Regions from separate parts of the Gracilibacillus marinus genome, predicted to be linked through region 1. Evidence: predicted binding sites of a transcription regulator. Region 1 holds the regulator's gene; each other region holds the start of a gene.
What was found. Region 1 encodes LexA, which represses DNA repair genes until DNA is damaged. Its sites were predicted from a motif close to CGAACATATGTTCG; they were not measured.
Positions count from the first base shown of each region.

Region 2: ACFOZ1_RS05120 (DNA polymerase IV) is a predicted target of LexA. The motif match lies at 2,370-2,383, and genes of this name have one in related genera.
Region 3: uvrB (excinuclease ABC subunit UvrB) is a predicted target of LexA. The motif match lies at 2,240-2,253, and genes of this name have one in related genera.

Region 1 is NZ_JBHSDV010000001.1:1,463,593-1,467,876, reverse strand. Features, by position in the region: gene tkt (transketolase) at 1-218, opposite strand, end outside; gene ACFOZ1_RS06905 (DUF896 domain-containing protein) at 372-596, opposite strand; gene ACFOZ1_RS06900 (YneB family resolvase-like protein) at 714-1,379, opposite strand; gene lexA (transcriptional repressor LexA) at 1,646-2,266, shown strand; gene ACFOZ1_RS06890 (DNA/RNA non-specific endonuclease) at 3,109-4,134, opposite strand.
Region 2 is NZ_JBHSDV010000001.1:1,134,772-1,139,055, reverse strand. Features, by position in the region: gene ACFOZ1_RS05130 (ABC transporter ATP-binding protein) at 1-543, opposite strand, end outside; gene ACFOZ1_RS05125 (YolD-like family protein) at 660-1,007, opposite strand; gene ACFOZ1_RS05120 (DNA polymerase IV) at 1,020-2,252, opposite strand; gene ACFOZ1_RS05115 (o-succinylbenzoate--CoA ligase) at 2,418-3,848, opposite strand; gene menB (1,4-dihydroxy-2-naphthoyl-CoA synthase) at 4,133-4,284, opposite strand, start outside.
Region 3 is NZ_JBHSDV010000001.1:1,016,264-1,020,547, reverse strand. Features, by position in the region: gene uvrA (excinuclease ABC subunit UvrA) at 1-197, opposite strand, end outside; gene uvrB (excinuclease ABC subunit UvrB) at 202-2,184, opposite strand; gene ACFOZ1_RS04480 (peptide chain release factor 3) at 2,419-4,002, opposite strand; gene ACFOZ1_RS04475 (SNF2 helicase associated domain-containing protein) at 4,183-4,284, shown strand, end outside.

The DNA of each region.
Region 1 (4,284 bases):
AGTAACATAGAACCATGACCAGCTGATAATACAAAACGGTCACGATTAAACCATTTAGAGTTTGTTGGGTTTTGATTCATATGCTCTGTCCATAATGTATAAGCCATTGGAGCAGCACCCATTGGTAAACCTGGATGTCCTGAGTTCGCTTTTTCAATTGCATCGATTGACAAAGTACGAATCGCATTAATAGACTGTTGTTCGATTTGATTTGACATAATTAATCCCCTTTCAAAATTAAAAACGAAATATGTACGCACATCTATAATCCTATAACGAAAATGTTAATTAGACAAGTATATATACTAAAAAAAGCTAACTTTTTATTAATGATGCGCATTAATTACATTAAAACGAAGAAATAATGTACATTATTTCTTCGTTTTCAGTTGTTTCACTTTATCTGGGGTGACATCATTTCCATTCGGATCAATGACAGTCATTCCTTTCATATGATTTTTAAAAGATTTTCTAACATTTTTTAAATATGCTTGTCTTAACTGTTGTTGTTCCTCTTTTTCTTCAGCTGTTAATTCTGAAGTTTTAGCTTTATTTGCTAATTCGTTAATACGATTAATTTTGTCTTTAGATAACATAGAAATCTCCTTATATTAATTATTATATAGTATAAAACAATCTTAATAACAAATGTATCTTACATGAAATAACTTTCATTGTATTACAAAAGAGAGGATAGTCACTTTATCCTCTCTTTATTGTAAATCAGTTGAATTGTTCTTTTCAAGCATTTCGTACTCTTTATAGCGCCTATGCACGGTCGCTTTAGAAATATTATATCCCATTCCACGTAATATAGATGCAATTTCTTCAAATGTTAAATTATTTCCTCTTAATCTAACGACTTCTTTAATAGGAAATTTTTTTCGTTCCCTTCCTTGAGCTAAATGTTGGTTTGATAAATTTCTTTCAGGTTTGTATCCATTATCTAAAGCTTTCCTCATACCTCGCCTGATTTTTGCATTGTGAAGTTTTCTTTGATATTCCTCTACAATACCTACAATTTGTAATACCATAGAATCTCCTTCAGATAATTCTAATTTTCCATTATGTGAAACAGAGTAAATTTCAACATTTAACTTTACTAATTGATGCAATAATGCTATTTTCGCATTTCCTCGTCCTAGCCTTGTTTCGTCTTGAATAAGCAGAACATTCGCTCGATGTTGTTGGAAATCTTCTAACATCTCAAATACCCCATCACGTTCAATATCATAGCCGCTTTCTTTTTCTTGAATCACTTTGATGATAGTCATTCCAGATGATGTAGCAAATTGTGTCAATTCTTCTTTTTGCCTTTCTAATGATGTTTGTTGTACATCTTTATCTGTACTTACTCGGCAGTATAATATTGCTTCCAAAAAATCAATCCCTTAAAGTTCAATTATATATTTAATATAAATGAACTATAAAAAAATACAAGTCCACCTATAAATGCTAAGAAATAAAATAAATCTAAAAATGAAATTCTTTTTAACATATTAATCCCTCCATAGAACTTTTGTTCGTACCTTTATTATATACGAACAAAAGTTCCTGTCAAGTATTTTTCGAACGAATGTTTGTTATTGCTACGAACGTATGTTATAATCATGTTAATCAAACATATGTTAAAGGAGATTACGTTATGACAAATCTTTCGAAAAGACAGGAAGAAATTCTAGCATATATAAAAGAACAAGTAGATTTGAAAGGATATCCACCATCCGTTAGAGAAATCGGACAGGCTGTTGGCCTTGCATCAAGTTCTACTGTGCACGGTCACCTCGCTAGATTAGAGAAAAAAGGGTATATAAGACGAGATCCTACTAAACCTAGAGCAATTGAAGTATTAACACAAGAAGACGAAGCGTTAATTCCTAAAACAGCAGCAACATTTGCACCTGTAATTGGTAAGGTTACTGCAGGACTACCAATTACAGCTGTTGAAAATATTGAAGAGTATATTCCAATCCCTAGTACAGATGTGCATAGTGGTGATCAATTATTTGTTTTAGTAATTGAAGGAGATAGTATGATCGAAGCAGGCATTTTAAATGGAGACAAAGTTATTGTGAAACAACAAAATGTTGCGGTTAATGGTGATATTGTAGTTGCGATGACAGAGGAAAGTGAAGCGACTGTAAAAAGATTTTATAAAGAAAAAGATTATATTAGACTTCAACCTGAGAATGCGACAATGGAGCCACTTATATATGATAATGTAAGTATTTTAGGTAAAGTTGTAGGTTTATATCGAAATATCTAAACTAAGAGAAGCATGGCAAGTATTTTACTATATTTATTTAACTTCTAATCTATAAATAATTTGTTGTGATTAAAGACTTAATTACTAAATTAAGCCCATTTTAATAATCATAAACTAAAAACCACCAATTTTGTGTACTGGTGGTTTTTTGATTAGACCAACGTGCTTTTTTAGCGTATTTTTTTCCAATACCCCAGTAGTATATAGTTCAACACTATATACTTCTTTATTTATCTGATAGCATGAAGGAGGTTTTGATTCGTTTTAGATTAAGTTATCTGCACATACATAAACCCCTTTAACACCATAAGTGCCAAGGGGTTCTGTTTATTAATACATTTGAATATATTGTTCTCTTTCCCATGGGTGGACTTGAGTACGGATTACAATTTAATAGGAAGAAACTCGATAAAATTCTTCCAAATGATTGATACATCAATGTTTTAGATTTTACGCAAAATCAAACTATTTCAAGTTTATTCAAAAAAGTGGGGCGTTGGTGGGGCATAAAGTGGGGCAATAATATCGTAGTATTAGTTCGGTAGATGGCCTGCTTCATTAGATATTGAGAATAAATAAAACCCACCATTTTCACATGATGGGTTGAGCATATGAGCAGAGGTTTTATACTCTGCTCTATTAGTTTGTGCAAAAATTATTTTTTTATATTTTTTTTGCAGGAATTTGATTATTTATTTAGAAATTAATTAATATAGGGAACTTATTTATTTGAGTCAATTGCGAACACATTTTGTTATAAGATATAAAACTTTTAAGCATCTACTCTATTAATGGTAGGTGCTTTTTGTATTTGCTCATCAAAAAATGCTGTTTATGGAGTCTTACTCTCCAACCATCCCATCACCATCTCTATCGTCCATATATTTATACAGCCAATGGTCATCATGTATCGGCATGCTGAAACCTGCATCTTTTGCTTCTTGTATGGTTACTCGACCATTACCGTTAGTGTCCACACTGGCAACATCACCTTCATTGTCAGAACTGATAGAACCAGATTCTTCCGAAGGATCTTCTTCCTCGCTACTTGTTATACCTAAAGATTCGTTAACTTCATCAGGATTCACATTGTCAAATTCATCAACAATTTTGTTACCCATTAATGTATAAGTATATTGATAATTTGATGGTATTTGCGTTTCTGTATCAGGGTAAGTAATAATTGCTTCAAAATTCGTGGCTCCACCAGCACTACGAATTGATTCTTCCATATATGCTTGGTCACCATGTCGATTGAGTGTACTTTCTTGAGGCGTGATATTATATGCGTTCGACACGCCACCCAGCGAATCTGCAATCACATGTCCTTCATCGAGTACATCACTTTCGACACCTGGCACTTTCGCTTCATCTGAAAAGTATCTGCCAGATGAGAGGACTGGTTCTGTACTATCATCTTGTATAATAATTTCTTCTGCAATCACACGTATTAATTGGCCATATTCATTAGTAAACGCCCAATATTCCCGGTCTCCAAATCCAATGTCCACAACCACATTAGGTTCACGAAATCCTGATAAATCACCACCGTCCACCTCTATTAGTTCATATCCAGAAAACAGGGCATCCTTTGTTTCGGTTGGTGTTTCTTCTACTGTTGGTTCATCATCAACCGCAGTACTTTCTTCTTCTTCTTCAGCATCACTTGTATTCGTTTTGTCTTCTTCTTGGGTATCCGTTTCTTCTTCTGATGCAGTCTCTTCATTTGATTGATCGGTTGTTACTTCTTGAGGATCTTTTTCTTCTCCTGCAATGGATGCATTATCTGCGTTTGTACAGCCAAACATAAATATTAATAATAAAAACAATATGTATTTCTTCAAACTAATCTCTCCCCTTTCTTCCATTAGTATACTATGGATAGAGAAGAAAAAACACCTACAAATTGGTAGGTGTTGCTAATTACACTAAGCCAAAGCCAGCTCCTGAACCTGTTGAAGAACCGACAACAAATAATAATAATTTGAAATACGATACATCGGGACCAGATTGAGATT
Region 2 (4,284 bases), 330 kb from region 1:
TAAATCTAATATTTCTATTTGATGTGTCATATCTAAATACGTTGTCGGTTCATCTAACAAAATAGTATCTGTACCTTGTGCTAATGTCATTGCAATCCATGCTCTTTGGCGTTGTCCACCAGATAAAGAATCCACTGCACGATCTTTAAGGAATAACATATTCGTAGCTTCTAATGCTTCTGTTACTGCTTGCTCATCTTCATTTGACCATCTTCTAAACATTGTCTTATATGGGTGTCTACCTTGTCTTACTAATTCTTCTACTGTCAATCCCTCTGGACTTGTTGGACTTTGTGGTAAAATAGCTAATTGTTTTGCTACATCTTTTGTAGGTACTTTTGCAATATCTTCTCCATTTAAGATGACATTTCCTTGCTTTGGTTTCAATAGACGCGCAAGTGATCGCAATAGTGTAGATTTCCCACAACCATTTCCACCAATAAATACCGTTATTTCACCTTTTGGAATTTTTATATCAAGTGCATCTATAATTACTTCTTCCCCATATCCGAGCGTCAAGTCTTTTGCTATCAATGTTTCCATTTAGACATCTCCCTTGCTGACATCATTCATAAACGTCTGTTGGTCTTCTGTCCTATCGAACGAATTCATGTCTTTAGTGTATTTGTTTTCATAGCAAAAGTCAATGATAATGTTTATCAATTAGTGATTGAGAGATGAACAATGTCTTGTACATTAATTCGGATGATGCCTTCCTGACAAATTAACTGTAATTCATGTGTAAACATGTCTATTTTTTTTATTTTCCCTATTTTCATGTCCTCTCTGTATGGATGGAACAGACGAACTGCTACTGGAAAGTCATATTCTAGAGCTTCTTGAATTACTAGTGAAAATTCTTCTAACTGCTGCTCATCTACAATTGGTTTCTTTTTTTTATTCAATTGTTGCTGATGTTTCACTAATACTTCTTTATGTTCTGGCAACATCATACGACTTGATTCCCATAATATATTTGATCCTAAAGTTAACTTGGAATGTTTCATCCTATTGACCTCCTATTTATAATGTCCTCCAATTTTCTCCGCTCTAGCAAATGCCTGCCCATCTTTCGTCAAAGAAGACGCTCGTAAAATAGATGTACGCCCATATTTCGCTCGGATTGTATCAATTACTTCATTTAATTTCTCATCTTTTATTGTATTATCAAATAGGTTTAATTGATGACTTGTAGATGATTGTAATCGAGATAATGCAATACTTGCACTTCTAATTGGTTCTTTATCCCAATACAAAACAAATAATCGATACGCAGCCTCAAAAATATCCATCCCATTATTTGTAGGAGAAGTCAATTTTATTTGACGATAAAACCCTGTCCGCACATTAAAATCGACTCCTCTCACTCCGACGGATACTGTCATACCACGATATCCCTTTCTTCTAGCGCGATAAGCTACTTCTTCACTTAATTCTAATAAAATCACTTTGATTGCTTCTTCTGTTTCGTAATTGTAGGGTAATGTCATTTGATGTCCAATTGCTTTTTGTTGATTATGTGTTTTGGGAGTTACTGGTGAGGTATCTATCCCATTAGCGATTTGCCATAATACGACGCCATTAATTCCCCAACGTTTTTTTAATGTATTTACAGCAGATGTCGCAATATCACCAATTGTCTGCATTCCCATTCTCTCCAAATGTTGTCGCATTTTGCTACCAACTCCAAACATTGACCCATGTGGGAGTGGCCACATCACTTGACGCATATTACTTTCATCTAATTGAAAAATACCTTCTTCGTTCTTTTTAGCAAAGTTATCACAAGCTATTTTAGCTAATACTTTATTTGGACCAATACCAACTCGACAATATACACCTGTAGCATCCATGATGGCTTCTTGAATATTTCGTGCTATTTGATGTGGTTCGCCAAATAAACGTTGACTATGTGTTACATCTAAAAATTGTTCATCAATCGAATATGGTTCGACTAAGTCAGTAAATTGTTCAAAAATTGTTGTAATGCGATACGAAATATCAATATATCGTTGCATTCTCGGTTGTACAACAATAAGATTCGGACATTTTGCTTGAGCGGACCATAATGGTTCTGCTGTTTTTACCCCCTTTTGTTTGGCTAATGGACATGCTGCTAAAATAATGCCACTTCTGCGCTCAGGGTCACCTGCAACAACAACAGGCTTCCCTTGCAATGAAGGTTGATCAGCCTTTTCTACAGATACATAAAATGATTGCATATCAACTAAAAAAATAACCCTCTTCATCATTACACTTCCTTATAAGAAAAACGTAAGCGTCCTCCCTGTGAAATCAAAAAGTATTTCCATATTAGATGTATTCTTATCTCGATAAAAAAGAACATACATTCGTACACTTATTGTATACGAATGTATGTTCTTTTATCAATGGTAATTACTACAATACGCTATTTTTTATGGTAAACGTTCCATTAATTTATGACGTTGCAATTTATTTGTTGCATTTCTCGGTAATGTATCTGTAAAAAAAATATGTTTAGGAATTTTGAATTTAGCCAAACGTTGATGACAAAATTGAAGCAGCTCTTCTTCTTTTACATGTGTGGAAGTGACAATAAAAGCGACCGGAACTTTTCCCCACTGTGCATCATCCACTCCAACAACACCCGCTTCTTCTACACCTGGAATGGCCAAAAGAATATTTTCAATTTCTGCAGGATAAATATTTTCACCACCTGAAATGATTAAATCACTTCGACGATCCACTACATAAAGAAAACCTTCCTCATCGATATAACCTAAATCTCCTGTTCGAAACCATCCATCCATCTGTGCGCGCTCTGTTGCTTCAGGTTGTTTATAATAACCTTTGGATACCATTGGCCCTTTTACCAAAATCTCTCCGACTTCTTTTGGCCTTTGTGCATTTACACGCACCTCAGCAGAAAATAATGCTTTCCCAGCTGAGCCTAATTTGCGTATAGCATCCGCATGATTTAGTGTGACAATTTGAGAGGATGTTTCTGTCATTCCATATGTTTGAATGATTGGTACATGATAATTTGCTGCTTTATCTAATAAAGCTTTTGGAGCAGGTCCACCACCTAACAACATACACCTGAATGTGGATGGATAGGTCTCATTAGTTATTTTATTTAACAACCGACTACAAGTAACGGCAACAACAGAAACAATCGATACATTTCTCTCCATAATAGCTTGATGAACGATTGTTTCATCAAATTTCTCTACAAGTAAAATAGGCATACCATAAATCATACTTTTTATTACTGTCGACAATCCACCAATATGAAAAATCGGCAAGCAAACTAACCATTTATCTGTTGAACTAATCCCCAAATTAAGCGCAGAAGCAATAGCACTTGCCCAATGATTATCATACGTATGCATCACAGCCTTTGCTTTTCCAGTTGTACCAGAAGTAAACATCATAGAACAAATATCATCTAATGCTATCGTTTCATCTAGTCGGATATTCGTTTCTTTTAATTGTTTAATTGTAGAAAAAGCATAACACGGAACAGGTAATGTCAATGTAAGTGCCTCACATGTATCCGAATATAGGACACTGTCTATATCTGCGCTCGCACATTGTATGGCTAATTCCTCTTGTGTAAGTCGTGCATTCAGAAAAACAACAGGCTTATGTAAATATGTACAAGCAAAAAATGCAACAATCATCTCAATAGAATTGGTGGACAGTATACCAATATGCTTGTTCGTTTTACTTGTAGTGTAAAGTTTCTTTGCAAAAACGATGGACGCATCATATAAATCAGCAAACGTCCATGTTCCATTGTCTATTGTTTCCACAGCTATAGCATTTGGTGACAAGGATGCGCGTTTTGTAAGCCAATGTTCCATTATAAATCTCCTCTCTGTCTAAAAATAAATCTGCCTCTATTATAGTTGATACTATATCTCAGATACTACAAATAGAGACTGAGACATAGAAAATTTTAGTGGAAACAGACAAGCCGGGAGCGGTTGTAAAGCACATAGCTAAGTTCAAAATTACATCTCACTTTCCTTCTAAATACGCACAAAATCCAAATGATTCGATAAATAGCTTTCGAATCATTTGGATTTTTGTAATGAAAGAATTCTTTCGTTCCAATCTCTATTTTACTCAAGCTAAATCTAGAGTATTAAGGAAAACGAGGGAACTTCTTGAAATCTGGTTTACGTTTTTCTTTAAATGCATCGCGGCCCTCTTTTGCTTCATCTGTTGTGTAGTATAGCAATGTAGCATCTCCACCCATTTGTTGCAATCCAGCAAGACCGTCTGTATCTGCATTAA
Region 3 (4,284 bases), 450 kb from region 1:
AATTGACGTGCATATGCAGATAATGATTCTACGTAGCGTCTTTGCCCTTCCGCATAGATTGTATCAAATGCTAAAGATGATTTACCTGAACCAGATAAACCTGTCAACACTACTAATTTGTCTTTCGGAATATCAATCGAAATATTTTTTAAATTATGTGCACGTGCACCTTTAATTGAGATTGTTTTTCGTGCCATATTCTCACCCTTCTGCTTTCAATTCTAACACGAGATCGCGTAATTCTGCCGCTTTTTCGAAGTCTAGTTCTTTCGCAGCTTGTTTCATTTCTTGCTCCATTTTCTCTATTAACATGTCTTTTTCTTTTTTCGTCATCTTACTGAATTTCGGTGTTTCTTCATAACTTGTTGTAGATTCTGCAGCAACTGTTGCTCGGATGACATCTCGAACTTCTTTTTTGATTGTCATTGGCGTAATGCCATGCTTCTCATTATATGCTTGTTGTTTTTCACGACGACGATATGTTTCATCAATTGCTTTCTTCATCGAATCCGTCACTTTATCTGCATACATAATTACTCTTCCGTTCTCATTACGTGCTGCTCTTCCCATTGTTTGGATTAAAGAGCGCTCTGAACGTAAAAAGCCTTCTTTATCTGCATCTAAAATTGTCACTAACGAGACTTCTGGAATGTCTAAACCTTCTCGTAATAAATTGATTCCAATCAATACATCATACTTTCCTACACGTAAGTCTCTTATGATTTCAATACGTTCTAATGTTTTAATCTCAGAGTGCAAGTAAGCAACTTTCATACCTAATTCTTTCAGATAATCTGTAAGGTCCTCAGACATCTTTTTCGTTAAAGTCGTAACAAGTACGCGCTCATTTTTGGCAATACGTTTGTTAATTTCTCCAATCAAATCATCAATTTGCCCTTCTATCGGCCGTACTTCTACTTCCGGATCAAGTAAACCTGTTGGTCGAATAATTTGCTCTGTCATATATGGTGTATGTTCTAACTCATAAGGACCAGGTGTTGCGGAAACAAAAATTAACTGATTTGCTTTTTTATCAAACTCATCAAATGTTAATGGTCTATTATCGAGTGCTGATGGTAAACGGAAGCCATGGTCTACAAGTACTTGTTTTCTTGCTTGGTCACCATTATACATTCCCCTTATTTGTGGTAATGTAACATGTGATTCGTCAATCACGATTAGAGAATCGTCTGGAAAATAATCTAGTAATGTATATGGTGTGGAACCAGCCTCACGTAATGCTAAATGGCGAGAGTAGTTCTCAATTCCTGAACAAAATCCCATTTCTTCCATCATCTCTAAATCATAATTCGTTCTCTGTTCAATTCGTTGTGCTTCTAGTAATTTACCTTCTTCGCGGAATTTCTCTAATTGTTCATTTAATTCTATTTTAATATTTTCCATTGCTATTTTTAACTTTTCCTCACGTGTAACGAAGTGAGATGCAGGGAAGATTGCAATATGTTCTCTGTCTCCAACAATTTCACCTGTTAACGCATCGACTTCACGAATCCGGTCAATTTCATCACCAAAAAATTCCACACGAATACAGTGGGATTCACGTGATGCAGGAATAATTTCTACAGAATCGCCTCTCACGCGGAATGTCCCACGTTGGAAATCTATATCATTACGTGCATACTGAATATTGACTAACTGTCTTAACAAGTCATCACGTTCCTTTTCCATTCCAGTACGTAAAGAAACTACTTGACTTTTATATTCTTCAGGCGAACCTAAACCGTATATACACGACACACTCGCAACAATCAGTACATCATTACGTTCAAATAATGCAGAAGTCGCTGAGTGTCGTAACTTATCTATCTCATCATTAATGCTCGCATCTTTTTCGATAAAAGTGTCTGTTGATGGAACATATGCTTCTGGTTGATAGTAATCATAATAACTTACGAAATACTCCACCGCATTATTTGGAAAAAATTCCTTAAACTCACTATATAATTGTCCTGCTAATGTTTTATTATGTGCAATCACTAATGTTGGTTTGTTTATTTCCTTCACCACATTGGATATTGTAAATGTTTTACCCGTCCCTGTAGCACCAAGCAATGTCTGGTGGCGTTTCTTTTGATTGACGCCCTCGACTAATTCTTTAATTGCTTTCGGTTGATCACCCTGTGGTTGATATGGTGCTTCGATAGAAAACATGTTTTGCTCCATCATGTAACCTCCATTTCAATCTATTCTTTATTATACATGATTTATTTTAAAAAAGCGAACAAATATTCGTTGTTATGTTATTTTCTAGTAATAGTATAACCAAACAATGGAAAAGGATAAAGTGAGACTTCTCTTTACTACTCTTTCCACTTTTGCGGACACAAAAAACCGATTTTATTTTAAAATCAAATAAAATCGGTTTTTATAGCGAATCAAATTACTTCATTCATTAAATTAGTACCCAGCCTGATCATACTGATTCACTTCAAACAAATCAATTAATTCCACATCCGGATGCTTGTCAATAAACCAACGCAATGCAAAATCATTCTTAAATAGGACAAGGAACTCCTCTTCTCGATCTTTTACTAACAAATTTCGCTCATCAAATAACTTAGTATCCACTTGTTCCTTCTTCAACCAGCGCGGAATCCGTTCACCAACTGATTCTAACATCACTTCGACATTATACTCATTTTTCATACGATGTTGAAACACTTCATACTGTAATTGACCAACAGCACCAATGATAAACGAATCTGTCGGGTACGTTTTAAACAATTGAATCGCACCTTCTTGCACTAATTGCTCTAATCCTTTTCTGAATTGTTTTGCTTTCATCACATTTTTCGCTGTAACACGCTGGAACATTTCAGGTGGGAATGAAGGTAATTCATCATATTCAAATGTTTGCTTGCCATCTAACAATGTATCACCAATTCGGTAAGAGCCTGGATCATAAATACCGATAATATCGCCAGGATACGCTTCTTCCACTGTATCTCTAGAAGATGCAACGAACTGTTGAGTTTGACCTAAACGAATTGTTTTACCCGTTCTTGCTAATTGTACGTTCATTCCTCGTTCAAAACGACCTGAACACACTCTTAAAAATGCAATACGATCACGGTGTTGTGGATTCATATTTGCTTGTATTTTGAAAATAAAACCAGAAAAATCAGGGTAATCTGGTGAAATGACTCTCTCTTTTGTTCGTCTAGGTCCAGGAGCAGGTGCTAATTTTACAAATGTATCAAAAAATACTTCCACTCCGAATGGCGCTAATGCACTACCAAAAAATACAGGAGTTTGCTCACCTTCTAGCACACGTTCGATAGAGAATTGGTCCCCAGCTTCATTTAATAATTCCATTTCTTCTACTGTTTCTTGAAATGTTGGGTTCTCGGCAATATCTGCATATTGCTCGATTTCATCTAATGGAATGTATGTTTCTTCTTCATTCCCATTAAATTTAACAAATTGATGATTGTAACGATCAATGATGCCTAAAAATCTTTTTCCCATCCCTACAGGCCAATTCATTGGATATGTTTCGATATTCAAAACTTCTTCAATTTGATCTAATAAGTCTAATGGTTCACGACCTTCACGATCTAACTTATTGATAAAAGTAAAAATTGGAATTCCACGCATTTTACAAACTTTAAATAACTTGATTGTTTGTGCTTCAATCCCTTTCGTTGCATCAATAATCATGACAACACTATCCACTGCTGTTAATGTTCTATATGTGTCCTCACTGAAGTCCTCGTGTCCAGGTGTATCTAGAATATTCACTTTAAAGCCTTCATATTCAAAATTCATTACACTTGACGTGACAGAAATACCACGTTGTTTTTCAATTTCCATCCAGTCAGATGTAGCGAATTTACCTGATTTCTTTCCTTTTACTGTTCCTGCTGAGCGAATCAAATTTCCTTGTAATAATAACTTTTCTGTCATCGTTGTTTTCCCTGCATCAGGGTGAGAGATAATTGCAAAAGTCTTCCGTTTCTGTACTTCTTCTTGTAAACCCATTAATTCTGTCCCTACTTTCTATCGTAAGTCGTTCCATTCTATTTTACACGATTTAGACTTAGAAAATAGCAATTTATTTAGAAAATGTCAATCTTAATGGAATCTATTGTAGTTTCTGTTATAATATAATGATGGTTTAGTTTTTAAATAACCGAAGAATGAGAGAGAAAGGGATCAGTAATGAAACCAATTCCATTAGATGAACAATCGATTCGCAAATTAACTGGTGACAGATTTTACCGTCGAGGTTTTCAATATTATACAGCAGGCAAAGTATATGGA